3 regions of the Cellulomonas endometrii genome follow, and region 2 is predicted to be linked to each of the others. Evidence: riboswitches for the same ligand, from Rfam matches in the RefSeq annotation. Region 2 holds a riboswitch; each other region holds the start of a gene.
The links. Region 2 has a riboswitch for cyclic di-AMP ahead of QNH85_RS11385 (C40 family peptidase). Riboswitches for the same ligand answer to the same signal wherever they lie in the genome.

Region 1 (9,240 bases), on a different contig from region 2:
GCACAGCTCGCCGCTGACGAGCAACGGTGCTGCCCGTTCTACGAGATCACGCTGACTCTGCACGGGCCGACGTTCGACCTGACCATCACGGCACCACCCACCGCTGCGGGGATGCTCGACGCCCTGCTGCCTGTCCCGGAGGACACCGTCCGATGACCCTCGCACGTTCCATCCTGCTGTTCGCCGCTGCGGCCGTCTTCGAGATCGGCGGTGCCTGGCTGGTCTGGCAAGGCATCCGCGAGCACAAGGGCTGGATCTGGATCGGCGCCGGCGTCATCGCCCTGGGGCTCTACGGGTTCTTCGCCACCCTGCAACCCGACGCCAACTTCGGACGCATCCTCGCCGCCTACGGCGGGATCTTCGTCGCTGGCTCGCTGCTCTGGGGCATGCTCGTCGACGGCTTCCGACCTGACCGGTGGGACGTCACCGGGGCGCTGATCTGCCTGGCCGGCGTCGCGGTGATCATGTACGCGCCCCGGCCGGTCTGATCCGTCCTCGATGCCGATGAAGGTCTGCTGAAGAACTCGGGCGACCCACCGGCCAGGTCGCTCGGGCTCCGTAGTCTCGGATGATCCGGGCGTCGTCCGGATGAGCCGGGCGGACGCCGAGTCCTGCCACCGTCCGACTCGGTCGAGACCCCACAGGCAGGAGCGGGGGAACCACCGTTTCACGGGCGCCTGGGCGTCCTCGGGGTGAAGCCGGTCGTGGCGACCGGCCGGGCGAGCTCCGCCCGAACCCGACAGCTCACCCCGCAGGCGTCTGGAGCACCATGACCGCACACCCGCGCGCCTCCTCGCGCCACCGCGCCCCTGGCAGCGCCCGCACCCCCCTGCAGGACGCCGCCGCGGCTGCACGCGGCGCCGCGTCGGCCACGACTCGCCGCACCGGCGCCGCTGTGGCCACGTCGGGTCTCGCCGTCTCGCTGATCGCAGCGCCGGCGTCAGCGCAGCCGAACCCCGCCGACGGCGGCACCAGCGTGATCGACACCGCAGGGCTGACCGCCGCTGCCCGAGACCTGCTCACGGCGGCGCCGACCGCCGTCGCGCCTGCAGGAGCCACCTGGTCGTTCGAGGTCCCGGCGGTCACCGCCGTCCTGCCGCCCCCGCCTCCGCCGGTGGTCGAGCAGCCCGAGGAGGACCCGCCGCAGGACGCTCCGTCGCGCGGTGACGTGCGGCAGGAAGCGCCGGAACCGGAGACGACGCCCTCTGCGATCGGGGCCCCGGCGCCGGCCTCCGCCAGCGGCAACGCGATCGTCGAGGTCGCCTCGAGCCTGGTCGGGGTTCCTTACGTCTACGGCGGGACGACCCCGAGCGGGTTCGACTGCTCGGGATTCACCTCGTACGTGTTCGCCCAGGTCGGGATCTCGATCCCGCGCACCTCCACCGCTCAGCGCGACGCCGGCACGGTCGTGCCACGGGATCAGGCCCAGCCGGGCGACCTGATCTGGTCGCCCGGGCACATCGCCATCTACGCGGGCGGCAACCTGCAGGTCGACGCACCGGTCCCGGGGAAGACGATCCAGATCCGTGAGATCTGGCAGTCCGACCCGCTGTTCATCCGGATCGGCTGACCGGCCGTGCCGCTCGGTGACCTGAGCACCCTGCTGGTGTGGGGCTCGACGACGGCGTTCACCATCGCGCTCGTCGCGTACTCGACCGCGCTGGCGCGCGTCGCGGACTCCGCAGCCCGATCACACCGCCGCCTCGCTGCGGTGGGCGCCGGGGCAGCGATCCCCGACGTCCCGCTGCCGGTGAGGAACCAGGCACCGGGACGCGCAGACGGGATCGCGCGCGCGACGGCGACGCTGGGGACGGGGCTGCTGCTGGCTGGTGTCGTCCTGCGCGGGGTCGCGGCGGGGCGCTGGCCGACGGCGAACATGTACGAGTTCACCCTCGTCGGGATCCTGGTGGCGGCAGCGGTGTTCCTCGCGGTGCGTCGCACCAGGACCGTCCCGTTCGTCGGTGTGCTCGTCATGGGAATCGCCGTGCTGGCGCTCGTGGTGGCTCTGAACTCGTTCTACCTGCGGGCCGACGCCGTGCAACCTGCGCTGCAGAGCTACTGGCTCGTCATCCACGTGAGCATCGCGATCATCGCCACGGGGATCTTCACCGTGGCGTTCGCCACCTCCGTGCTGCAGGTGCTCCAGGACGCGCGCGAGTCCGGGCGTTCCCGTCTGGAGGCGCCGTGGCGCGTCGGTGACGAGCTGCGACGTTCGCTACGTCGGTGGCGCGTCACCGGGCCTGCGTGGTCGTGGCTCGGCACGGTTCCGACCGCCGTGCGGCTCGAGGCGCTGTCGTTCCGGCTCAACGCGATCGCTTTCGTGCTGTGGACGCTCACGCTCATCGGCGGTGCGATCTGGGCCGAGCAGGCGTGGGGACGGTACTGGGGCTGGGACCCGAAGGAGGTGGCGACGTTCGTGGCGTGGGTCGTCTACGCGGCGTACCTGCACGCCCGCACCACGCGGGGGTGGCAGGGGCGCCGCGCTGCCTACCTCGTGTACGTGGGGTACGCGGTCGTGATCGCGAACTTCACGGTCGTGAACCTCTTCGTCAACGGGAAGCACTCGTACTCGGGCCTCTGACGCCGGGCGGTCAGACCACGGGCTGGAAGATCAGGATCAGTCCCTGCAGGCTCTGGGCCCAGCGACCCCACAGGCCGGTGACCAGGGCGACGCCGATCAGGACGAGCATCGTGCCGCCGATCCGGGAGATCGTCCGGCGCCGGCGGCGCACGACCTCGAGCAGGCGCGTGCTGCGGTCGAGCCCCAGCGCGAGGAGCACGAACGGCATGCCGAGCCCGATGGCGTAGGCGGTGGACAGCAGCGCACCCCGGGTGGCCGACCCGCCGTCGAGCGACAGCGCCATGACGGCGGCCAACGTCGGGCCGATGCACGGTGTCCAGCCGAGTCCGAACGTCACGCCCAGCAGCGGGGCTCCCCACAGGGTCGCGGGCGGGCGGCGGTGCACCCGGACCTCGCGCTGCAGGAACGGGACGCCGCCGAGGAACGCGACGCCCATGACGACGACGACCACGCCGAGCACCCGGGTGATCGGGTCCTGCCAGCGGAGCAGCGCCGCCCCGAGCGACCCCGCCAGAGCACCGAACGTCACGAACACGAGCGCGAAGCCCAGCACGAACAGCGCGACACCGAGCGTGAGCCGCCTCCTCCCTTGCCGGGCCGCGGGCCGGGGCGCAGCCGGCGCACCGACCGGCTGCACGCTCTGCGCCGTGAGCCCGCTGAGGTAGCCCAGGTAGCCGGGGACCAGCGGCAGCACGCACGGCGAGGCGAACGACACGGCGCCTGCCAGCAACGAGACCAGCAGGGCGAGGAGCAGCGGACCCGAGAACGCAGTGGTCGCGAAGAGCGACCCGACGTCGGCAGCCGCCGACGTCGCGGCCGGTACCCTCACGCCGCCGCCGTTGTGTGGGCGTCGACGGCGGGCGCCGGAACGCGTCCGGCGCCGGGGCCCGGGTCCGTAGCGCGCGCGGCGCGGATGCCGTTCAGGATCACGACCACCTCGGCGATCTCGTGCACCAGGACGACACCGGCGAGCCCGAGGGTCCCGGTCAGGGCCAACGGGAACAGCGCGACGATGATGAGCAGAGCCAGGGCGATGTTGCCGGTCATGATCCGGCGTCCCCGGCGGGCGTGCGCGATCGCGCGCGGCAGCAGACGCAGGTCGTTGCCCGTGAACGCGACGTCCGCGGACTCCACCGCCGCGGCGGTGCCCGTGGCACCCATCGCGATGCCGACGTCGGCCGCTGCCAGTGCGGGGGCGTCGTTCACGCCGTCGCCGACCATGGCCGTGCCGGTCCCGAGCGCCACGACCGCGGCAGCCTTGTCCTCGGGACGCTGCTCCGCGCGCACGTCGTCGATGCCGGCCGCCGCCGCCAGGGCGTGCGCGGTGCGGCGGTTGTCACCGGTCAGCATGGTGGTGCGCAGCCCCACGGAGTGCAGTGCCGCGATCGCGGCGGCCGCCTCGGGACGCAGCTCGTCCCGGATCCCGATCACCGCGACGGTCCGCCCGTCGGCGCGGACGACGACGGTGGTCATCCCGGCGGACTCCATCCCGTCCAGCGCCTCGGTCAGCGGAGTGGCGTCGAGCCACCGGGAAGAACCGACCTCGACACGCACGCCGTCGACCATCCCACCGACGCCGTGACCCGGTTCCTCGACGACCTCGTCCGCCGTGCCGGCCGATGGCGCGGCCGCGAGCATCGCCCGCGCGAGGGGGTGGGAGCTGCGTGCCTCCACGGCGGCCGCCCAGGTCAGCGCCTGCTCGGGCGTCGTGCCCTCGACGGTGCGTGTGTCGACGACCTCCGGCCGGTTCACCGTCAGCGTGCCGGTCTTGTCCAGCGCGACCGTGCGCAGCGCGCCCAGCTGCTCGAACGCCGCGCCGGACTTGATCACGACACCGAACCTGCTCGCCGAGCCGATCGCCGAGATCACGGTGACCGGCACGGCGATCGCCAAGGCGCACGGAGAGGCGGCGACCAGGACCACGAGCGCCCGGTCCACCCAGACCGACGGGTCTCCGAGCAGCGACCCGAGGACCGCGATCGCGGCGGCGATCACGAGCACGGCGGGCACGAGCGGCCGGGCGATGCGGTCGGCGAGACGTGCGCGCTCACCCTTGCGGGCGTGCGCTTCCTCGACCAGCCGCACGATCGTGGTCAGGGAGTTGTCCCGACCGTCGGCCGTCGCCTCCAGCTCCAGGGCGCCCGTGCCGTTGACAGCCCCGGCCGGGACGGCGTCGCCCGGACCGACCTCTACCGGGATCGACTCGCCGGTCACCGCCGAGGTGTCCACGGAGCTGCGACCGTGCACGACCACGGCGTCGGTGGCCACCCGCTCGCCCGGCCGCACGACGAGGACGTCCAGCTCACGGACGTCCCGCGCCGGGATGACGACCTCACCGGTGAGCCGGGAGAGGCGCGCGGTCTCCGGGATGAGGGTCAGCAGGGCACGCAGGCCGTGCTTGGCGCGATCCATCGCCCGGTCCTCGAGCGCCTCGGCGATGGAGAACAGGAACGCCAGCGCCGCCGCCTCCGCGACGTGGCCCAGCAGCACCGCGCCCGCGGCGGCGATCGTCATCAGCAGCCCGACACCGAGGCGGCGTCGGGCGAGCCTGCGCAGGGCTCCCGGGACGAAGGTCCACGCGCCGGCCACCAGCCCCAGCGCGAACGCGACCGTGCCGGCGACCGCGTCCGTTCCGGACCACTCGAACCCGTACCCGAGCACGAGCAGCACCCCCGAAGCAGCCGGTAGGCGCAGCGCGGGGTCGCGCCACCATGCGACGAACGCCTCGTCGTCCTCCTGCGGCGCAGGGGCGGGGTCGCAGCAGTCGTCGGCGTCCGGCGGTGCAGGAGAGGTGCCCGCCAGGGGTGCGCCGATCGTCAACGGCAGGCCCGGCGCGTCGTCGTCCGGGCCGCAGCACTCGCGGCTCACGCCCGCACCGCCATCACGTCGATGCGAGGGCGCTGCGCCGTCTGCGCGGGCTCGCACGCGGCGCAGCAACCCGGCACGTCGCACGAGTCGCTGGTGCAGGGCGCGCCCTCGTCGACCGCGAGCACCACGTCGACGAGCGAGGTGAGCGCCTGTGCCAGGTGCGGGTCGGCGACCGCGTACCGGGTGCGGCGGCCCTCGGGCTCGCCGAGCACGAGGCCGCAACCCCGCAGGCACGCGAGGTGGTTCGAGACGTTGGAACGGGTCATGCCCAGGTGTCCGGCCAGCTCCGCCGGGTAGGCCGGGCCGGTGGTCAGTGCAGCGAGGATGCGCGCGCGGCTCGGGTCGGACATCGCACGACCGAGCCGCGTGAGGACCTCGATTCGCACCGTACTGGTCAGCATGTGCTGAACAGTACAGCGGTCGCTGTACCAACGGGAAGGTGCTGGACGTGTCTCACGGGAGCAGGGTGGACCAGTAGGACCAGAACCGCAGGAGCGCGAGGAGGGTGATGGCCAGGTACCAGCAGGTCAGGAGGGTCGAGCGGTAGTCGAGCGCCACCGAGAGCACCGCGCGCGCCGGCACCGGTAGCGAGAGCTGCCACCGCTGGAGGTTGCGCAGGGTCACGGACAGGAACACCGGGATCATCACCGCCCACACCACGAGGCAGTAGGGGCAGAGCGCGCCGATGCGGTAGAGGCTCTGGAACGCGAGCCAGTGCACGAAGACCACGCCGAACGTGACGCCGACCTGCAGCCCCACCCAGAACCACTCACCGAACCGGGCGCCGCTGAGCATGCTCGCTGCCGCTGTGAGGACCACGGTGAACCCCACGACCCCGATCAGCGGGTTGGGGAACCCGAAGACGGAGGCCTGCTCGGACGCCATCACCGAGGTGCACGACAGGACCGGGTTCAGCGTGCAGCTCGGTACGTGGGCGGGGTCCTCGAGGACCGCGAACCGCTCCAGGAGCAGGGCGATGGCGGCCGCCAGGCCCGCAGCGGCGAGCGCAGCGAGCACCAGGGCGCGGCGGCGCTCAGCCGTACGGCTCTCGAACAGGACCGTGCTCGCGGTCGCGGCGACAGCGGTCACGCGCCGCCCGCCTGGTTCAGGGCGTCGTCGAGGGCGTCGGTCAGGTCGGACACGCTGCTGAGCTCCAGGCGCTGCCCGTCGAGGAAGAACGTCGGCGTTCCCTGCACGCCGAGCGCCTGCCCGTCGTCCAGGTCCTGCTGGACGCGCTCGAGGGTCGCCGGGTCGGCGACGGCCTCGTCGTAGGCGGCGAGGTCCAGGTCCAGGTCCTCGGCGAACGTACGGAACAGATCCGCCTGAGAGGCCTGCTGCTCGCCCCACTGCGTCTGGGTCTCGAACATGCGGTGGTACATGTCCTCGATCTGACCCTGCTGCGCCGCGGCCTCCACGGCCAGCGCGGCGTTCATCGCGTTGGCGTGGCTCTCGATGGGGAAGTAGCGGATCACGTAGTTGATCTGCCCGGCGTACTGCTCGCGGATCTGCTCAACGACCGGGTAGAAGGCGCCGCACGCCTCGCACTCGAAGTCCATGAACTCCACGAGGGTCGGTGCGTCCGGGCCGGCGTCGTCGAGCACGTGCGAACTGGTCCGTGTCGCCGGGAGGGCGCCGTCGTCCTGCTGCGGCACCAGTCCGCGGGGGCCGGTGGCCAGGGCGTAGACCAGCAGTCCCGTGATCGACAGCACCACGAGTGCGCCCGCGATCAGGGCGCTGCGCACCCGGGGGTCGAGCGGGCGCGGGCGGTTGGCGGCGTCGGTCTTCATGGCATCGCACGCTAAGCGAGCGCGGACGGCCCATCCGCCGACGGAGATGGAGATTCGATGAAGAAGGCAGCGGGGGCTGTCGCAGCCCGACCCGCCCGATCTATCATCGGTGCGTGACGATGACATCCACACGCGACGATGATGATAACCAGTCGCCCCCGGTCGACGACGCGGCGCTGACAGCGCCCACTGCCGCTCTGTTCCGTGCGCTCGGCGAGCCGGCACGGCTCACGATGCTGCGGCACCTGTTCACCGGTGAGCACTCGGTGCGCGAGCTCACCGACCACCTCGGGCTGGCGCAGAGCACCGTCAGCGTGCACCTCGCCTGCTTGCGGGACTGCGGTCTGGTCACCACCCGGCAGCGGGGGCGGTCCTCCCTCTACGCCATCGCCGACCCCGGCCGGCTCGCGACCCTGGTCGGGGCGGCGGAAGGTCTCCTGCAGGGCGGGTCGCGCCCGGATGCGTGCGGGCACGTCGCGGGAGGTGCCCGATGAGCCACGACCACGGTCACGCGCCCGCGGGCGGCGGCGACCACCGGCGCCGGCTGGCGATCGCGTTCGGCCTGACCTCCACGGTGCTGGTGGCGCAGGCGGTGGGTGCGCTGATGACAGGCAGCCTCGCGCTGCTCGTCGACACGGCGCACATGCTGACCGACGCCGCCGGTCTGGCGATGGCACTGGTCGCGGCGCACCTGTCGCTCAAGCCGGCGACGTCCCGGCGGACGTGGGGCTACCGGCGGGCGGAGGTGCTCGGGGCCCTGGCCCAGTCCGCGGTCCTGCTCGCGGTCGGCGGCTACGTGCTGATCGAGGGCGTGCAGCGGCTGTTCGACCCCCCGGAGGTGCCCTCCACCGAGCTGGTCGTGTTCGGCATCATCGGCCTGGTCGCGAACGTCACCGCGATCGCGGTGCTGGCCGGTGGCAGGTCCGCGAACTTCAACCTGCGTGCTGCGTTCCTGGAGGTGCTGAACGACGCTCTGGGCTCGGTCGGCGTGATCGTCGCGGCGATCGTCATCGCGACCACCGGCTGGCAGCAGGCGGATGCGGTCGCCGGCCTGCTGATCGGGGCGCTGATCGTTCCGCGCGCGATCAAGCTCCTGCTGGAGACCAGCGCCGTGCTCCTCGAGTCCACCCCGCGAGGGCTCGACCTGGACGCCGTGCGCGAGCACCTCCTCGGTGTGGAGCACGTGCGGGCCGTGCACGACCTGCACGCGTCGCTCGTGGCGACCGGGCTGCCCGTGATCACCGCGCACGTCACGGTCGACGACGAGTGCTTCTCCGACGGTCACACCGCGCGGATCCTCGACCAGCTCCAGGACTGCCTGACGAGCCACTTCCCGATCTCCGTGGAGCACTCGACGTTCCAGATAGAACCGGCATCGCACCGCACGCACGAGCACCTGGGGCACGCGTGAACCGGCGGACCGCCACGGCGGTCCCGCCGGCCGTGCTCGCCGTGGCCGCGTTCGGCGTCCAGCTGGCGCTCGCCCGCGGTGCGCGACCGTCGGCGGGCTCGCTCGTCGCCGGCGCACCCGTCGCGGTCACCGCGGGCTGGCTGCTGGGCGACGCGCTCGTGCAGTTCCGGCGTGCCCGCACGACCGTCGACCCGGTGGCACCCACGAGGGCGACCGCGTTGGTGCTCACCGGCGCCAACCAGGTCAGCCGGAACCCGATGTACCTCGGGATGGCGGGGGCCCTGCTCGCTCATGCGGTGGCCCGGCGGTCGCCAGGCGCGGTGGCGCCGGTCGCGGCGTTCGTCGCGGTGCTCTCGGTCGGGCAGATCGCGGCGGAGGAGCAGGCGTTGACGGAGCGCTTCGGTGGCGCGTACGCCCGGTACCGCTCACAGGTGCCTCGCTGGGTCGACGCACGGTCCGTCCGCGTGGTCGGGGCAGCGCTCATCGGGCGATGAAGATCCGATGAAGGGCGCGGCAGGGTGCGGCTGCGGCATCGGGAACCAGGCGGCCGCTCGTGGGACCGTGGGGCATGGCCACCGAGACCGACCCCGTGC
Region 2 (9,240 bases):
GCGACCTGCGCGACGCCCTCGACGCCTCCGCGGGCGGCCGCGCCACCCTGGCGGACCTCGCCGCCGTCCTGCCGGAGATGCTCGGCGCCGACGGCCCGCGCACGTACCTGCTGCTGTCGCTCAACCCCGCCGAGCTGCGCGCGCAGGGCGGCATCGTCGGGGCGGTCGCCGTGCTGCAGGCCCGGGACGGGGCCGTGGGCCTGGTCGGGCAGCGCAGCACCGCCGACCTGCCGGAGCTGCCGGCGAGCGCGCTGCCGCTGACCGACGAGGAGCTCGCGCTGTTCGGCGACCGGCTCGGGCGCTGGGTGCAGGACACGGTGCAGACGCCGGACTACCCGCGCGCGGCCGAGCTCGCGTCCGCGTTCTGGGTCGCCTCGACGGGGCAGCCGGTCGACGGGGTGCTCGCCACCGACCCGACCGTCGTCGCCGACCTGCTCGCCGCGACCGGGCGGACGGTGCAGGCCGACGGCGAGGAGCTCGGCGGCGACGACCTGCTGCAGGCGCTGCTGCGCGACGCCTACCTGGCCTACGGGGACCCGCGCGCGGGCGACCTGTTCTACGCGCAGGTCGCCACGTCGGTGTTCGCGGTGCTGCGGGACGCCGCGGCCGACCCGGCGACGGCGCGCGCCGCGGTGACGGTCGCGACGGACGCGGTGGCCGCCCGCCGGGTCGCCCTGTGGTCCGCGCGGCCCGCCGAGCAGGCCCGGCTCGCGGCGTCCTCGGTCGGCGGGGCGTTCCTGAGCGGCGACGCCCCCACGGCCACCGGGGGCGTGGGGCAGGCGGTGGGCGTGTTCCTCGACGACGGCACCGCCGGCAAGCTCGACTACGACCTGACGGCGGGGGTGACCGTCACGATGACCGGGTGCGGGACGCCCCGGGCGGCGGCGCGGGTGGACGTCGCGCTCGAGTACCACCCGCCGGGCGACGTCGCGGGGCTCCCGGCGCAGGTGGTCGGCGACGGCGGTTCCGGGCTGCCCGCCGGGTGGCTCGCGACGAACGTGTCCTTCTACTCGGCGCGGGACGGTCGGCTGGGAGAGGTCCGGCGCGGCGACGCGGTCGTCGGCGGGCAGACCGCGAGCACCGCGCGGCGGGACGTCGCGGTGCTGACGTCGCGCCTCGCCCCCGCGACCGCCGAGGTGTACTCGGTGACCGTGCTCGCCCCCGACGGCGCGCTGACCGTGTGGACGACCCCGACCCTGACGGGCCCGGGCGTGGTCACGGGGGAGTGCCCGCCCGCACCCTGAGGCGCCGCCACTCGCCGCGCCGCCGCCCCCCGCCCGCCTCAGACCGCGCACCGCGCTGCCGCGCCCGGAGCCCGGGAGCGCCCGTCCGGCACACCCGTCCGGGTGACCCTGCACGCCGCTCTCGCCCCTCCCGGCGCCCGCCGGCACCCCGTCGTGGCTGGTCACCGCGTCGGCCGCGCTCCAGGGCCGGAGTTCCGCGTGATCACGCGGAACTTTCACCCGCTCTCCCGATCAGCGCCCTCCCCGGACCCGTGCCTACGATGTACGAAATGTCCGATTTGTACGAATTGGCGGGACGTCCGACAACGGCGTTGGGCAGACAGGAGCAGGACATGGGACGCGTTCGACGCACACTCGTGGCGGTGCTGGCGGCGGCCTTCCTCGTCGGCGGGGCGGGCTCCGCCCTGGCCGCACCGCCGGCCCCCGCAGGACCCGCCGCCTCCGCGGCCCCGGTCGCGGCGGTCATCGACCCGGACACCGGCTGCGAGACGCCCGCGGACGGCTACGCACCCCCGGGTCGGTGCGAGCTGGTCATCGCCCGCGCGGCCGGCATCTGCCTCGAGGCCGCCCCGGTGCTCGACTACGCAGTCGAGGCGTACGGGACCACGGACGACACCCTGACCATCACCTGGGTGAACCCGGACGGCGAGGACATCGTCCAGTCCGGCCTGCCGCTGAGCGGGCGGGTGTACTGGCCCGGGACCGTGGTCGTGAACGGGGCCGTCGTCGACTGGCCGGGGTGGATGCTGACGCCCGAGGGCAGCTGGACGCAGCACGACGCCTACGACTTCACGCGGCCGGACGTCCAGGTCGTCCTGTCGGTGAACCCGGAGGCCTCGACGGTGGTGTCGTACCCGCCCGAGACGTCGGTCTGCGCGAACCCGCCGGGGTCGTCCCAGGTGCTCGCGGCCTCCGACACGACCACGACGACGACGTCCGACGTGCTCGCCGCGCCGGACTCCGCGGTGCTCGCGGCGACGGGGTCCGACACCTGGCCGATGCTCACCGCGGCGGGGCTGCTGGTCCTGCTGGGCGCGGCTCTCGTGACCACCTCGGTGCGCCGGCACCACGGCGGCCACTGACCGGACCCGGGCGGCGCACCGGGCGACGCAGCACGGACGCACCCGCCGGGAACCCCCGGCGGGTGCGTCCGTGCGGATCAGCCCAGCCGGTCCACCACGTGGTCCACGCAGGCGGTGAGCGCCAGCACGTCGGCGGGCTCCACCGACGGGAACATCGCGACGCGCAGCTGGTTCCGCCCGAGCTTGCGGTACGGCTCGACGTCGACGATCCCGTGCGCGCGCAGGATCGCCGCGACGGTCGGCGCCTCGATCTCGGGCGCGAGGTCGATCGTGCCGACGACGGGGGAGCGCTGCGCGGGGTCCGCGACGAACGGCGTCGCCCAGTCGCGGGCCTCCGCCCAGCCGTACAGGTGGGCGGCGGAGGTGGCGGTCCGCTCGGCGCACCACGCGAGGCCGCCGTTCGCGAGCATCCAGTCGACCTGCTCCGCGAGCAGCACGAGCGTCGCGATGGCCGGGGTGTTCAGCGTCTGGTCGGCGCGCGAGTTCTGCACGGCGGTCGTCAGCGACAGGAACTCCGGCACCCACCGCCCGGAGCCCTCGACGCGGGCGGCCCGCTCGACGGCGGCGGGGGACAGCAGCGCGAGCCACAGGCCACCGTCGGACGAGAACGACTTCTGGGGGGCGAAGTAGTACGCGTCGGTCTGCGACACGTCCACCGCGAGGCCGCCCGCTCCCGACGTCGCGTCGACGAGCACGAGCGCGCCCTGGTCGGCGGAGCCGGGCACGCGCCGCACGGGGGCGATCGCGCCGGTGGAGGTCTCGTTGTGCGGCCACGCGTACACGTCGACGCCCTCGGCCCGCGCGGGCACGGCGGACGTGCCGGGGCGCACCTCGGTGACGACCGGCTCGTCGAGGAACGGAGCGCGCGCCGCGGCGGCGGCGAACTTCGACCCGAACTCGCCGAACACGGCGTGCGCGGACCGGCGCTCGACCAGGCACAGCGTCGCGAGGTCCCAGAACGCCGTGGACCCGCCGTTGCCGAGCGCGACCTCGTACCCGTCGGGCAGGTCGAACAGCTCGGCCAGGCCGGCGCGCACCCGCCCGACCAGCGAGCGGACGGGCTTCTGGCGGTGCGAGGTGCCGAGCAGCGCCCGCCCGGCCTCCGCCAGCGCGCGGACCTGCGCGTCCCGCACCTTCGCCGGGCCGGACCCGAACCTGCCGTCCGACGGCAGCAGGTGGTCCGGGATCGTCACGGGCGTGGTCGCGGTCACGCGCCGCACCCTACGCGCCCGCCTCCGGGCGTCGCCGGAGCCGACTAGCCTGTGGACGGACGTCCGCGCACGACAGGAGGGCACCGGCGTGAGTGACCTGATCGACACGACCGAGATGTATCTGAAGACGATCTACGAGCTCACCGAGGAGGGCATCACCCCGCTGCGAGCCCGGATCGCCGAGCGGCTGGGCCACAGCGGGCCGACGGTGTCGCAGACCGTCGCCCGGATGGAGCGCGACGGGCTGCTGGTCGTGTCGGGGGACCGCCACCTGGAGCTGACCGAGGCCGGCTTCGGCAAGGCGATGCGGGTCATGCGCAAGCACCGGCTGGCCGAGCGGCTGCTGGTCGACGTCGTGGGCCTCGACTGGGAGTACGTGCACGAGGAGGCGTGCCGCTGGGAGCACGTCATGAGCGAGCGGGTGGAGCGCCGCCTCGCCGCGCTGCTCGACCACCCGCACTTCGACCCGTACGGCAACCCGATCCCCGGGCTGGACGAGATCGGTGAGGAGCGCACCCAGGTGACGTTCCTCGACGGCGTCGAGTCCTCGGTGGCGGTCGCCACCCGCTCGAGCGGCCCGACCAAGGCCGTCGTCGCCCGCATCGGGGAGCCGATCCAGATCGACGTCGAGCTGCTGGCGCGCATGGCCCAGGCCGGCGTGCAGCCCGGCAACGAGATCGTCGTGGAGAAGAACGGCGGCACCGTGACCGTCGGCGCCCCCGGTGCCGAGACGGTGCTGGACCTCCCGCAGGAGGTCGCCCGGCACGTGTTCCTGCGCACCTCCTGACGCCGCGCCCCCCGAGGGCCCCGCGCTGTGGCGAAGGCCACGTGCGGGGCCCTCGCGCGTCGGTGACCTGCGGCGGGCCTCACCCGTGCTTGTGAGCGTTCTCGCGCGCAGGGAAACGAGTCGTGACCGGAACGTGACAATCGGCTCCGGGGTCCGGTACGTTCGGTTTCGCTCGACGGAACCCTCCTCCGTCAGAGCCCTTGGACGGTACGCCGAGCCCTGCCGCCGCCCGAGGTTCCGAACGGACTTCGCCGGCAGGGGCGGGGGAACCACATGTGGGCACCGGAGACGGTGTCCTTGGGGTGAAGCCGCGCGACGTGACCGGATCCGTCCGGGAGCGGAGCGCGGCCGGGGATCTCCAACCCGAACCCGACAGCTCACCTCGTAGGCGCCAGGAGAGGCTGTACGTGACCGCTAGTGCTGTGCGCGCTCGACACCGTTCCGCGCGTCGCCCCGTCACCCCCTTGACCGATCTCGCCACCGTCGCGACGGGCTCCATCGCCCTCGCCGGTCGCCGCACCGCCGTCGTCGCGGCGTCCTCGGGCCTCATGGTCTCGATGGTCGCCGTCCCGGCGACCGCCGCGTCCTCGTCCGGCGACCAGGCGTCGCTGCCGTCCGTGGACACCGCCGCCCTGACGGCGTCGGCCCGCGCGGTGCTCGAGACCGCCCCCGTCGTGACGGCCCCGGCCGACGCCGCGTGGACGTTCGAGGCGCCCGCCGCGACCGCGGTCGTCCCCGAGCCGGAGCCCGAGCCCGAGCCGGAGCCGGTGCGGGCCACCTCCCGCAGCGCCCAGCGCGCCACGGCGGAGACCGCCACGACGGCCGTCGCCGCCGAGGCCACCGCCTCGGTGCCGCAGTCGGTCGCCGGCAACGCCGTCCTCGAGGTCGCCGCCCGCTACGTGGGCGTCCCGTACGTCTCCGGCGGCACGACGCCCGAGGGCTTCGACTGCTCCGGCTTCGTCTCCTACGTGTACGCCCAGCTCGGCATCTCCCTGCCGCGCACCTCCTCGGCGATCAAGGCGGCCGGCACGGTCGTCTCCGCCGCGGACGCGCAGCCGGGCGACCTGATCTGGAGCCCCGGGCACATCTCGATCTACGCCGGCGGCGACCAGCAGATCGACTCCCCGCGCCCGGGCAAGACGATCCAGTTCCGCAGCATCTGGCAGAGCTCCCCGGTGTTCATCCGCATCGGCTGACGCACCGCGCCGCAGCACTCCTCGACCCGACCCCCACGGCCCACCGGCCGTGGGGGTCGCGTCGTCCCCGGGGCCGGGCGGCAAAGCCCACGCGGGATCCCGCCGGGTGCGCGTACCCTGCTCTTGCTTGCCTCCCCCAGCGGGCCCGGACAGCCAGACGGGTCCCCGACCTGGTCTAGGAGTACGCCGTGCTGCTGCCCGCGCCACCCAGGACGCTGCTCCTGAACGCCAGCCTCGAGCCGTTGTGCGTGGTGACCATGCCCCGCGCCGTCACCCTCGTCATGTCCGGCAAGGCCACCGTGCTGGAGACCGACGGCCGCGTGCTGCACTCCGAGCACGCCGCGCTGCCGCTGCCGGTGGTCCTGAGCCTGACCCGGTACGTGCACGTCCCGATGCGACGGCCCCTGCCGCCGACGCGCCGCACCGTGCTGCAGCGCGACGACCACCGGTGCGCGTACTGCGGCTCGCACGCCGACACGGTGGACCACGTGCACCCGCGCTCGCGCGGCGGGCGGCACGAGTGGGCGAACGTCGTCGCCGCCTGCCGCCGGTGCAACCACCGCAAGGCGGACCGCCTGCTGCACGAGATCGGCTGGGAGCTGCGGTACACCCCGACGCCGCCGCGCGGCGCGGTCGCGTTCCTGCACGGCGCCGCCGTCGACGAGCCGGCGTGGTCGGCGTACCTGGCCGCGTGACGGGCCGGCGCCGGCGGGTGCTGGCCGTGGCGGTGGTCGTCGCGATCGTCGCCGGGTTCCTGGTCGTACTGGCGCAGCGGGGTGCCGGCGGCGTCCGGAGCATCGCCGTCGACTCGCGGCCGGGCGTGCCGGCGGGAGCGGAGCTGACGCCCGACGGCTCGGGCGGGGTCGTGCGGGAGGACGGGCTCGTCGACGTGTGGGTCGGCGGCAGCTCGTCGTGCCCGTGGGTGCCCGTCGCCGTCGAGCTGGACGGGTCCACGCTCCGGGTCACGGTCGACGACGTGACCCCGCCCGGCGGCGCCTGCACGGCCGACATGGCGTTCACCACCTACACCGTCCGCCCGCCACGCGGCGTCGCCCCGGACCGCACCGTCGTCGAGGTCGTGGCCGCCGACCGCGCCTGAGGTCGTCAAGGATCTGCCAAGTGTTCTCCACGCCACCCCCCGGGGAGCGTGCGCAGACGGCATGATCGGGGGCACACTGGGGTGTGCACCGAAGGAGGACGCAGCGATGAGGCGAGACGCAGAGATCCTGGTCGGGGTGGACGGGTCGGCGGCGAGCATGCACGCCCTCGACTGGGCCGCGGGGGAGGCCCGCACCCGCCGGCGCCCCCTGCACGTGGTGTGCTCGTACACGCTCCCGTCGTTCACGGCGGCGTCGCTCGACGGCGGGTACGCCGCGCTCGACGACACCGCCATCCAGCAGGGCGCCCGCGCGGTGCTGGCCGAGGCACGCCAGCGCGTCGGGGACATCGGCGTCGAGGTCGTCACGACGGTCGCCACCGGCGACGCCGCGGCCGTGCTGGTCGAGATGTCGCGCGACGCGTCGCTCGCGGTCGTCGGCACGCGCGGCAAGGGTGGGTTCGCCGACCGGCTGCTGGGCACGGTGTCGTCGACGCTGCCCGCCCACGCCTACTGCCCCACGGTCGTGGTCCCGCTGCGCGACCAGCGGCGCGGCGGCGTGGTCCCCACGGACGAGTCCGAGCCCGTCGTCCGGCCGGTGCGCCGGATGATCGTCGGCGTCGACGGGTCCCCGCAGGCCGACCTCGCGCTCCGGTACGCGATCGAGGAGGCGAAGGCCTGGGACGCCGAGCTCACAGCGGTGGCCGGCGTGCCCGTCGGGAGCGGGTCGGGCGTCATGGCGTGGCTGCCCGCCAGCATCGACCAGACGCAGGTGCTGGCCGACGTGACCGAGGGGCTCAACGTGGTCGTGGACCGCGCGCTCGCCGACCACCCCGGGTTCACCGTCCGCCGGCACGTGCTGGACGGCACCGGCGCGGAGCTGCTGACCGAGTTCTCGACGGCGACCGACCTCATCGTGGTCGGCTCCCGGGGTCGCGGCGGGTTCACGGGCCTGCTGCTCGGGTCGACCAGCCAGGCGGTGCTGCACCACGCGGCGTGCCCGGTGATGGTCGTGACGAACCGGTGCCAGGAGCGGCCGGAGCCCGCCGGTGCCGGCGGGTCCGCGCACGGGGAGAGCGCCGGGCGCTGACCGCCGGCGCTGACCGGCGGGTGCTGGCAGGCGGGGGCCGGCGCCGCGCCGTCAGGCGGGTGCCGGCCCGGGCCCTCAGGCGGGCGGCGGCGGGACGTCCGGGCGGCGGACCAGCGCGGACAGCACGATCGTCGAGCGGGTGCGCGCGACGAACGGCTCCGCCGCCAGCCGCTCGACCACCTGCTCGAGGTGCCGCATGTCCCGCGCGCGCACCTGCACCACCAGGTCGACGTCGCCCGTCACGGTGCTCGCGGCGACCACCTCCGGGTAGCGCTCGACCGCGCCGCGCATGGTCGCGGGGCTCGTCGATCCGTGGCAGAACAGCTCGATGAACGCCTCGGTCTCCCAGCCCAGCGCCGCCGGGTCGAGCAGCACCGTGAACCCGCGCACCACGCCGCGCTCGCGCAGCCGGTCCACGCGGCGCTTGACCGCGGGGGCGGACAGGGCGACGACGGCGCCGATATCCGCGTAGGATGCCCGGGCGTCGACGGCGAGCTCGCGGAGGATCGCCTCGTCGATGGGGTCCAGGTCGCGGGTGCTGGTCGGTGTCACGGGGTCGATCTTCCCGCACACCTGCGCTCGCGGGGCCCCCGGGGCACGGCTCACCGCCTGCCCGTGCCGGATGAACCCGGCGTCGACGCTTCACCCGGACGGCCCCACGGCCGATGAAGGGGTGACACCCGGACGGACTCGAGAGGAACGCGGATGCCTGCACCGCAGGGACCCACGCACGCCGGTACGGACACGCTCGTCGCCCCGGGGGCGGCGCAGCCACCCCACCCGGGCGAGACCGCACCACGGACGTTCCCCACGCAGCGGGAGCACCCCGCGTCGCCGGACGGCGACGCCCCCGCCGCTGGCACGCCCGCCGCGGTGGCCGCACCGAGCCCGGCCCGCACGGCGCCGGCCCGCACGGAGCCGGCCCGCACCGAGCCCGTCCGCACCGAGCCCGGCCGCACCGAGCCGGCCCGCCGCCGCGCGGTCGCCCGCGCCGTCGCCGTCGTGCTCCTGTGCCTGGCGGTCGTCGGGGCGGTCGCCGCCGGCGTCGTCGTGCAGCTGCGGGCCGACGAGCGCGCCGCCGCGTGGGCCCACGCCCAGAGCCGCGCCGCCGCCGCGTCCGCCGCCCAGCGCGCGGACGACGCGGTGGCCGCCACCGCTCGGGGCACCGCCGTGGCCGCCGGCTACGACGCCGCGACGGCCGACGCCGTCGCCCGGGCCGGCGAGGTGGTCACCGCCGCGCGCGCGGCCGCCGACGCCTCCCCGCACGCCGGAGAGGCCCCCCTGGCCGCGCTCCGGTCCGCCGCGGACGCCACCGCGGCCGCCGCCTCGACGGTGGGCGCCGGGACGAACGTGGCGGCCCTCCGCGCGTCCGCGGCCGCCGTCGCCGCGCCGCAGCAGGCCGCCGTCGCCGCGGAGGCAGCATGGCAGGCCGCCGAGGCCGCGCGCGTGGAGGCCGAGCGGGTCGCCGCGGAGCGCGCCGCCGCCGAGGCCGCCCAGCGCGCCGCCGCCCGCAGCACCGGCTCCCGGGCGGCCC
Region 3 (9,240 bases), on a different contig from region 2:
CGCCACCAGGGCGAGTCCGAGCAGCGGCTCGGGAACGGGCGCTGTCCAGTCCTCGAAGCGGGTGAAGATCTGCGTAAGGGTGCGCCCGATAGCCGCCTGCGCCTCGGTCCCGCGGGTCATGTCGGGGCTCCCGGCCAGGAGGATGACGGCGATGCCCATGACCGTGAACCCGATGGCAACAGCGATGTTCAGCGTGTTGGTGACCAGCGTCCGGCCGGCCACGCGCAGGCGCACGAGCCGCGGGTTCATCCACGTGCGGTCACGTAGGCGTGCCTTGTCCCAGACCAGCGCCATGACGAACAGGGGGAACACCATGCCGAAGACGTACGCGAGCCCGAGCAGCAGTCCCCCGGCGGCCGACCCGGAGAGCGCTGACAGGGTCATCACTCCAGCCAGGACGGGCGCGCAGCAGCTCGATGCGATCCCTGAGAACACGCCGAGCGCGAAGAAGCTGCCGGTGTCGCCACGTCGGGTGTCCGGTGTACGCAGTGCGCTGGGCAGCGACCACATGCGTCCTGACAGGGCGAGCGCCGCCAGACCCAGCATGAGCGCACCACCGGCGTAGTACAGCGGGGCGTGGTAGCGCGCGATTGCCCCGGCGACCATGCTGACGCCGAGCGTGATCGGGAGGAGCACGGTCGCCAGCCCGGCCGCGAACACGAACGTGAGGGGCAGGAGCCGCCAGCGCCGGTTCTTGACCGCTCCGGCGAGATAGCTGGGCGCGAGGAAGACGATGCAGCACGGCGCGAACAGCGCGACCCCGCCAGCGAAGAAGGCCGCGAGCACGCTTCCGGTGGTCAGGAGCTGCGAGCCCACGTCACTGCACCGCCACGAGCGGTACCACGACGCCTCTTTGGCGCAGGAGGTCGAGCAGGCGCCCCGCGCGCAACCGACCCGAGCTGACGAACTGCCCGTCCAGCAACACCAGCGGGCTCATCGGGGGCCGGTGTTCGGCGACCAAGCGCGCTCCTTCGTCGGAGCGGACCTCGAGGACGTCGATCGTCAGCGGCGTGTGCTCGCTGAGGCGCGCCAGGATCTGCAGAGCGTCGTCGCACAGGTGGCAAGCGGGAGATCGTACGACCGTGATGACGGGGAGGGCGTCGCTCAACGGGGCGCCGGGCGTGCTGGGCATGGTTCCACTTTCACGCCCGCTGCCTGCGCGATTGATCACGCGATCATGGAGTTTCGATGAAGTCCGGTCCGCTGGTCAGCCCTGGTGCAGTTCGGGCGGTGCGGCAGGCAGTGACACCGTGAACTGCGCCCCGCGGCCGGTGCCGTCGCTGCGCGCATGGATCGTGCCGCTGTGCGCCTGCACGAGGGCCCGGCAGATGGCGAGTCCCACACCGGATCCCCCGTGGCCCCGGTCACGGGCGCTGTCGACGCGGTAGAACCGCTCGAACACGTGGGGAAGGTGCTCGGCGGGGATGCCCTCGCCGGTGTCGCTGACGGTGAAGTCCACGGTCCCCGTCGGGGCGGTGGTAGCGCCGACGGTGACCTGCCCGTCGGGCGGGGTGTGTCGGATGGCGTTGACGATCAGGTTGTCGAGCACCTGGGCCATCCGGACCCGATCGACCCGTACTCGCGCTCGCTTGTGGACGTCGCCGGCCTGCAGGATGACGCCTGCCGCCTCGGCCTTCTCCCGTGCGGCGAGCACGGCAGCGTCGACGAGCTCGCCGGCGGCGACATCGGCTAGCTGCAGCTCCAGGTCGCCGCTCTCGGCGCGGGTGACCGCGGCCAGGTCTCGCGAGAGTCGGGTGAGCCGCTGGGCCTGATCGTTGAGGACCCCGATGGTCTCGGCGTCCATGACGCGCACGCCGTCCTCGATGGCCTCCATGTACGCCACGATCGTCGCGGCCGGGGTGCGCAGCTCGTGTGCGACGTCGGTCAGCAGCCGCTCGCGCAGGTGCGCGTCGCCTTCCAGGCGAGCGGCCATCGCGTTGAAGGAGTGCGCGAGCTCGTCGAACTCCACGCCGATCCCGGGCAGCGGGACTCGCGCGTCGAAGCGACCCGCCCCGACCTGGTGGGCTGCCCGGGACATCTGCGCGACCGATCGCCCGATCCTGCGGGTCAGTACGACGCTGACGGCCAGGGCGGTGATACCGGCGACAACCATGGCCAGCGCGAGCGCGATCGTACTGGCGGACTGGAACGCCTCCTCGATGTGCAGGTCCGCGAGCTCGTGGTCCTGGATGTTCGCGCGGACGAGGTGCTCGTGGAACAGGGCTGGCCCGACGACGGTCGCGACCACCCACGCGGTGGTGGCCGCGGCGACCAGGACCAGGACGATCGAGATCAGCAGACGTCGGCCGAGACTTCCCGGGCCGACGGTGTCGCGGGCCCTCATCCCGGACCCATGCGATAGCCGATGCCGCGAACTGTCCGTACGAATCGCTGCTGCTGGGCGGTGTCACCGAGCTTGCGCCGCACGTGAAGGACGTGGACGTCGACGAGGTGCTCGTCGCCCACCCAGCCCTCGCCCCACACGGCGCGGATCAGCGCCGCGCGCGAGAACACCACCCCGGGGCGGGACGCGAGCGCGGCGAGCACGTCGAACTCCAACCGGGTGAGCGAGATCGGCTCGCCGTCGACGTGGGCCTCGCGCGCGTCGAGGTTCAGGGTGAGACCGCCCACCACGACGGTGCGAGTCGCGTCGGGCACATCCGCGGGGACCGCCCCGGCCGAGCGCCGGGGTCGGCGCAGCATGACGCGGATGCGAGCCACGAGTTCGCGGGGGCTGAACGGCTTGGTCATGTAGTCGTCGGCTCCCACCGACAGCCCGATGAGCGTGTCGACCTCGTCGCTGCGCGCGGTGAGCATCACGACGTAGCAGTCGGAGAACGTGCGCAGCTGGCGGCAGACCTCGACACCGTCGATCCCGGGCAGGCCGAGGTCGAGGACGACGACGTCGGGGTCGACCTCCCGCAGCAGTGCAACGGCCGCGCTGCCATCGTGGCACAGAGCGACCTCGAAGCCCTCGCGTTCGAGGTACCCACCGACGACCGAGGCGAGCGCCTGCTCGTCGTCCACGACGACGGCGCGCAGAGCGACAGCGGGTGGGGTCATGCGGACATTGTGCGGAGTCGCAGACGACAGCACGAGCGTTCGACGTGCCACTTCATTGAATCTTGATCGTCGGTCGCGGCCTGAGTCGGCTGCTTCTTCACTGAACTGCAACGGGAGTCATGCGCCGCGCTTCATCCGCGGGCAGGACGCTGACCAGGCCGTCGACCGGCGGTGTCACTCGACGAACGGAACCGACGTGCGCCCCGTGCTGTTCAGCTTGTTCGGCATCGACGTGCAGACCTACGGGGTCAGCAAGGCCGGTGCCGCGCTGCTCGCCGCCCATCTCCTGGGACGCGAGTTCACGCGTCTGGGACTCAAGCGCGAGTCAGCACATGCCCTGGTGTTCTGGGCGACGGTGTGGGGATTCGTGGGCGCGAAGGTGTACTTCGTGCTGGAGAACCTCGACGACCTGACGTGGCACCACCTGGGTGGCATGGGGTTCACCTGGTATGGCGGTCTCATCGCCGGGGTGGTCGCTGCGCTCGTGGTGATCCGCCGCCACGGCCTTCCGCTCGGCACGACTGCCGGGGCTGCCGCCATCCCGCTCAGCGTGGCGTACGGCGTAGGTCGCCTCGGGTGCTTCTTCGCGGGGGACGGGACCTACGGCAAGCCGTCGGACCTGCCATGGGCGATGACGTTCGCTGACGGCGCGGTGCCCACGAACGTCCCGGTGCACCCGACCCAGCTGTACGAGACGGTCGCGGCATTCGTGGTCGCGGGTGTGCTGTGGTGGGCCCGCAAGCGCGTCCCGGGTTCAGCGTTGTTCGGGGCCTACCTGGTCCTGAGCGGGCTCGCGCGGTTCCAGGTCGAGTTTCTGCGGACCAACAGCCCGCTCGTCGCTTGGCTGACGCAGCCGCAGCTGTGGTCGCTGGCGAGCATCGGTGCAGGTCTGGTCGTCATCGTCCTCGTCGCCTCCCGACCACACGACGTCGGAGGGCACGAGATGTCCCCGGCGTCGTTCCCGAGCCGGACGGTCGACGCCTGAGCTCAGCCAGTCACACGCGCGTCAGGCGCCGTGGTGATGGCCGTGACCTCCGTACCTGTGCCGGGGGCGTGGCACACCGTCCCCGGTGGCCGTGACCATCACCACCGCGATCGCCGTCGTGAGGGGGATCGCGAGCACCAGGCCGATGGAGGAAACGGCCGTGCGGACGATCTCCGCGGCGAACTGGCCGCTCGTGAGCGTGGAAGCCAGCGGAAGTTGGTAGATCAGCAGCAGCAGCAGGACGGGCAGCGACGCGCCCGTGTAGGCGAACGCGATGGTGTACACGGTCGAGGCGATGTGGTCACGGCCGATGCGCATCCCGCCGCGGAACAGCTCGGTTCGCGTCGCGGCCGGGGAGGCTGCCCTCAGCTCCCACACGGCCGACGCCTGCGTGATCGTGACGTCGTTGAGAACGCCTACCCGGCGAGGACGAGTCCGGCGAGGAAGAGGCTCCTGAGCGACACCGCGCCCACATCTCCAAGCAGCTGGGCGAGTCTGTAGTCGTCCTCGGTGGTGACTCCCGACAGATGTGCCCAGCGGGCGCCGGCCGCGCCGAGACCCGTCGTGAGCGCGAGCCCGGCGAGCGTGCCGATCAGCGCGGTCGAGGTCCGTAGCGACAGGCCGTGAGCCAGGTACAGCACTGCGGTCATGATCACAGTGGAGGCGGCCAGCGCCACGACCACGGCGTTCTCACCAGCGAGCAACGCTGGAAGGACGTACAACCCGATCACGACGAACGCCGCCCCGAGCCCGACGAGAGCCCTGAGACCACGCCGGCCGGCGACGGCAACGATCGACGCGCCGAAAGCGAGTGCCAGCGCGCCAAGTGGGATAGTGCGCTGGAAGTCGTGCCATGCCCACACCTCGCGGTCTGCATCGGTAGCGGGATACCACTCGAGGACTACGCGCGTACCGGCACGCACCTCCGCTGGGGTCAACGTGGCGGTCGCCCACACCCGCACGGTGCGTCCGGCCTCGGAGCCGGTGGTGACGTCCACCGTGACACGCATGCAGGTGACCGTCTCCGGGATGCTGCCGTCCGAGCGTTGGTCCTCGACGGTCCCCTCGCACCGTTCCTGCGAAGTGCTGGTGACCACGCCAGAGGGGTACTGCACCTCGACGGGTTCGATGATGCGAGCGGTCGGACGCCGCTCAGTCGGCCAGGTGATGATCATCGCTGCGACGGCCAGCACGAGCATCGGAACGAGGGCGCCGGAGACGATGAACGTCAGCCGGCCAGGACGACGGCCCAACACGGGGATCCCTTGCTCCTAGCGGGTGCAGCGCCTCAGGGCGCGGCAGCCAGCGCGCGACCAGAGGGCGCGGCGGCGGGCACACGGTAGGAACCAGGAGATCGGGGGACCCCATGTCGTTGGTCCCGACCGCCCGTATCTTGATCGAAACTTCATCGTTCAACCGTGGAGACTTGACGCCCCGACCGCAGTCTTGACGTCATGCGAGGCGTCGAAGGCGGTCACCGGTTGAGGGGCTCATGGGCATGTGGTGCCAGATGAGCTCCGCCGGGTGGCTCTTCATGACTACCGCGTGGCTAGCGGTCATAGCCCTGGCCGTGTGGGGCGTCTCGCGGCTGTTCCCTGCCCGTCGCTCCAGCAGCCCGCGCGCCGCCCTGGACGAGTGGCTTGCCTCGGGTGACATCGACACCGACCTCTACCGCCGGCTGCGAGCCGACATGGATGCTGCCGCGTCGAATCCGTCGAGCGGCCCGTGGTGAGCACGGCCAGGCGGTGGTCGTGGGTCACGGCCGCACACTTGCCCATGCTTGCTGCGGCTTCCGCGGCGGCCCTTCTCGTCACGGTGATGGTCGGTCCGTCCCTGCCTGCAAAGGCCGATCCACTCGACGAGAAGGAGCAGGCGGCACAGCAACGGGCTGCAGAAGCACAGCGACAGTACGAGCTCGCTCAGGAGTCCGTCGAGGACCTGTCCGCCGACCTCGCCCAGGCGGTCCTCGCCCTGGAGGAGACCAAGGCCCGACTGCCCGCTGCCCAGGCCGCCCTCGACGCGGCGACCAGTGCAGCCGACGCCGCTCAACGTGACGCCGCCCGCGCGCAGTCGGAGCTGCAGGACGCGACCGATGTTCACGCGCAGCTCATCACCCGGATCGAGCAGGACTCCGCACGCGCCGACGACGTTCGCGCGACCGTGGCTCAGCTGGCGCGGGCGGCGTACCAGGGCGGGTCCCGTTCCACAGGTCTGGAGGTGGCCGTCGGCGCCTCGTCGATCGAGGACTTCATCGAGCGCGCGAGAACCGCTTCGACCGCGCAGCGGCTGCAGTCGCAGACGATGACCGAGCTGGCCGAGCTCGAGGCAGCCGGTCGCAGCAACGAGGTCAGGCTGGACTCGGTCGTCGCGTCGCTCGCCGAGCTGGAGGAGGCCGCAGCGGCAGAAGCCGAAGCCGCTCGAGTGGCCCTTGATGCTCAGCGTGAGCAGAGCGCGGCGCTGGAACGCGCTGTCGTCGAGCAGGCCGCTGCCACGCAGCGGATCGAGGGTCTGAAGGGCCAGGCACAGACCGAACAGGCGCAGGCGGATGCCGTGCGCGCCAGCGCGGATGCCGAGGTCGCGCGGATCGCAGCCGAACAAGAAGCTGCCGCCGCTCAGCAAGCTCGCCCCAGCAGCCCCGCCCAGCCCGCTCCTGCGGCGCCCGCACCTCCCGCTCCGGTCGCACCTCCGGCCGCGCCGCCGGCCGCGCCTCCAGCCGCACCAGCGAGCTCGTCCGGCGCGTTGTTCTCCAACCCGACGTCGATCCAGCCGATGTACGTCACGTCCAACTACGGCATGCGCCTGCACCCCATCCTCGGCTACTACCGGCTGCACGCCGGTATCGACCTGCGCACCTACTGCAACACCCCCCTCTACGCGCCCAGGGACGGCACCGTGCAGTGGTCGCAGTGGCGCAACGGATTCGGCAACCAGGTGATGCTCAACTACGGCACCGTCAACGGCCAGTCCCTCATGAGCTCCTCGAACCACCTGACGCGCTCGGTGGTGACCGCAGGGCAGGCCGTCACCCGAGGGCAGCTCATCGGGTACTCCGGGAACACCGGCCTGTCCGGCGCATGCCACCTGCACTTCGAGGTCTACGTCGGCGGGAAGACCGTCGACCCCGCACCGCTCCTGGGGCTGCGATGACCGCGGAACAGCCCAGTCCGCACTCACCAACACCGTCAGGAGGAACCATGGACGGCATCACCGGAACCACAGCCCGAATCGTGGAGATCCGCCAGCTCCTCGGCGGGTTCACCACCATGCGCACCGTCCCTTCCCAGGCCCGGTCCGGCGACGCGTTCGCCGCCGCGCTCGACGGCGCGGTCAACGAACTGGCACCGAAGAGCCCGACTGGCACCCGGAACGCGCAAGGCGTTCCCTCCGATCTGGCCGAGTACGGCAACGGCCAGATCCCCCCGGACGCGTTGCGGGAGATCGGCGACACCGGACACCGGCTCTGGGCGCCCGCCGGGCAGGCACTCGAGCGGCTCATGGCTGCCGCGGCGAGGGACGGCGTCGACTTCGGCATCACCGACTCCTACCGGTCCTATGAGGCGCAGGTCGACGTCGCGCGCCGCAAGGGCCTGTACTCCCAGGGTGGTCTGGCCGCCAAGCCCGGCACCAGCCCGCACGGGTGGGGAGTCGCCGTGGACCTGGACCTGGACGACACCGCCCAGGCGTGGATGCGCACGAACGCCGGACGTTTCGGATTCGTCGAGGACACGCCCCGCGAACCGTGGCACTGGGTCTACAAGTCGTGACTCACGACGACGCGATCGGTCAGGGGACCGGTCGAGGAGAGGAGGACTGACTCAGCCGTACCGCGAATTCTGTCGGCGCGGGCCTACGCCGCGCACGACCCTTCATCGCGCTCAGCCGCAACTGAGCGATCCGGGTGGACGCCGAGTCCTGCCACCACCCGGCTCTTCACCACACGTGGCAGGAACGGGGGAACCACCGATTGCGGGCACGTCAGTGCCCTTGGGGTGAAGCCGGTCTACGGACCGGCCGGGCGGCTCCCGCCCGAACCCGACAGCTCACCCCGCAGGCGGCAGGAGACATCCATGCCCACACGTCATGCGACCGTCGCGCGTCACCGTGCCGACGGCCCTGCACACACCGCGCTCACCGACGCGCGGATACTCGCATCCCACCAGATGGCGACCGCCGGCCGCCGGACCGGAGCGGTGTTCGCCACCTCCGGCCTCGCTGTGTCGTTGCTTGCAGCACCCGCGTACGCCGACCACGAGGGTCGCGTCGCCTCCGCGTCGGTGGACCTGTCCGCGCTGACCGAGGATGCGCGGGCCATCGTGGAGGCGGCACCGGTCGTCGCCGCACCCGCCGAGGCGACCTGGACGTTCGAGAACCCGGGCGTCACCGCGGTGACCCCGCCGCCGCCTCCGCCTGTCGTGGAGGAGGAGCCGGTCGCGGAGGAGCCGACCAGCAGGTCGCGCGCTTCCGAGCCGGAGACCGTGACGGAACCCGCACCCGAGCCGGTCGGTGCGCCCGCACCAGCCAGCGCGAACGGCAACGCCATCGTCGAGATCGCTTCCAGCCTCGTCGGTATCCCGTACGTCTGGGGTGGCACGACCCCCAGCGGCTTCGACTGCTCCGGCTTCACGGCGTACGTCTACGCCCAGGTCGGGATCTCTTTGCCGCGCACCTCCGGCGACCAGCGCTATGCCGGCGTCGAGGTTCCTCGCGACCAGGCCCAGCCGGGCGACCTGATCTGGTCACCCGGGCACATCTCGATCTACGCCGGCGGCAACCTCCAGGTGGACGCCCCCGTGCCAGGCAAGGCGATTCAGATCCGCGAGATCTGGCAGTCGAACCCGAAGTTCATCCGGGTCGGCTGAGACACCGCGGGCGAGGTCGTGACGACGTCATGGCCTCGCCCGCGGGGGTCCGCACCAGCGGACGCCGGCTGCGCCGCTCTCACGAGGCCACCTCCTCGGAATCGTCGGAAGTGTCGACCGGACGGCGGATCATCAGATCCGCCAGAGAAGACGGCAGCGCACGCGCTCCGGGGCCGCCGGCTTGAAGCCACTCGCCGAGCTTGGCCGTCGCAGCCGGACCTGCGAGCCTCTCAAACCACACGGGAGCAGCGCCCGCGGCACGGCAGACGGAGCTCGGGCGAGCAACAACCACATCCCCGCGCTCGCACTCGTCCAGACACTCCACAGTCGTCA

Region 1: another riboswitch for cyclic di-AMP. It lies ahead of QNH85_RS15510 (C40 family peptidase); the one in region 2 lies ahead of QNH85_RS11385 (C40 family peptidase).
Region 3: another riboswitch for cyclic di-AMP. It lies ahead of QNH85_RS08850 (C40 family peptidase); the one in region 2 lies ahead of QNH85_RS11385 (C40 family peptidase).

What each region holds. Positions count from the first base shown of each region.
Region 1 is NZ_CATKPC010000016.1:28,432-37,671, forward strand. Features, by position in the region: partial or broken gene QNH85_RS15500 (MerR family DNA-binding protein) at 1-156, shown strand, start outside; gene QNH85_RS15505 (YnfA family protein) at 153-488, shown strand; cyclic di-AMP (ydaO/yuaA leader) riboswitch at 619-773, shown strand; gene QNH85_RS15510 (C40 family peptidase) at 896-1,570, shown strand; gene ccsB (c-type cytochrome biogenesis protein CcsB) at 1,577-2,581, shown strand; gene QNH85_RS15520 (cytochrome c biogenesis CcdA family protein) at 2,592-3,410, opposite strand; gene QNH85_RS15525 (heavy metal translocating P-type ATPase) at 3,407-5,449, opposite strand; gene cmtR (Cd(II)/Pb(II)-sensing metalloregulatory transcriptional regulator CmtR) at 5,446-5,850, opposite strand; gene QNH85_RS15535 (vitamin K epoxide reductase family protein) at 5,903-6,538, opposite strand; gene QNH85_RS15540 (DsbA family protein) at 6,535-7,236, opposite strand; gene QNH85_RS15545 (ArsR/SmtB family transcription factor) at 7,356-7,730, shown strand; gene QNH85_RS15550 (cation diffusion facilitator family transporter) at 7,727-8,647, shown strand; gene QNH85_RS15555 (methyltransferase family protein) at 8,644-9,141, shown strand; gene QNH85_RS15560 (response regulator transcription factor) at 9,216-9,240, shown strand, end outside.
Region 2 is NZ_CATKPC010000009.1:70,613-79,852, reverse strand. Features, by position in the region: gene QNH85_RS11405 (DUF4012 domain-containing protein) at 1-1,244, shown strand, start outside; gene QNH85_RS11400 (LPXTG cell wall anchor domain-containing protein) at 1,577-2,326, shown strand; gene serC (phosphoserine transaminase) at 2,404-3,546, opposite strand; gene QNH85_RS11390 (iron-dependent transcriptional repressor DtxR) at 3,626-4,324, shown strand; cyclic di-AMP (ydaO/yuaA leader) riboswitch at 4,564-4,729, shown strand; gene QNH85_RS11385 (C40 family peptidase) at 4,732-5,520, shown strand; gene QNH85_RS11380 (HNH endonuclease) at 5,778-6,215, shown strand; gene QNH85_RS11375 (hypothetical protein) at 6,191-6,619, shown strand; gene QNH85_RS11370 (universal stress protein) at 6,726-7,706, shown strand; gene QNH85_RS11365 (Lrp/AsnC family transcriptional regulator) at 7,782-8,258, opposite strand; gene QNH85_RS11360 (spore germination YkwD domain-containing protein) at 8,412-9,240, shown strand, end outside.
Region 3 is NZ_CATKPC010000006.1:116,254-125,493, forward strand. Features, by position in the region: gene QNH85_RS08805 (cytochrome c biogenesis CcdA family protein) at 1-816, opposite strand, end outside; gene QNH85_RS08810 (thioredoxin domain-containing protein) at 818-1,132, opposite strand; gene QNH85_RS08815 (sensor histidine kinase) at 1,208-2,248, opposite strand; gene QNH85_RS08820 (response regulator transcription factor) at 2,341-3,063, opposite strand; gene QNH85_RS08825 (prolipoprotein diacylglyceryl transferase) at 3,269-4,048, shown strand; gene QNH85_RS08830 (YibE/F family protein) at 4,070-4,426, opposite strand; gene QNH85_RS08835 (YibE/F family protein) at 4,465-5,304, opposite strand; gene QNH85_RS08840 (peptidoglycan DD-metalloendopeptidase family protein) at 5,825-7,195, shown strand; gene QNH85_RS08845 (M15 family metallopeptidase) at 7,243-7,812, shown strand; cyclic di-AMP (ydaO/yuaA leader) riboswitch at 7,942-8,116, shown strand; gene QNH85_RS08850 (C40 family peptidase) at 8,209-8,907, shown strand; gene QNH85_RS08855 (hypothetical protein) at 8,987-9,240, opposite strand, start outside.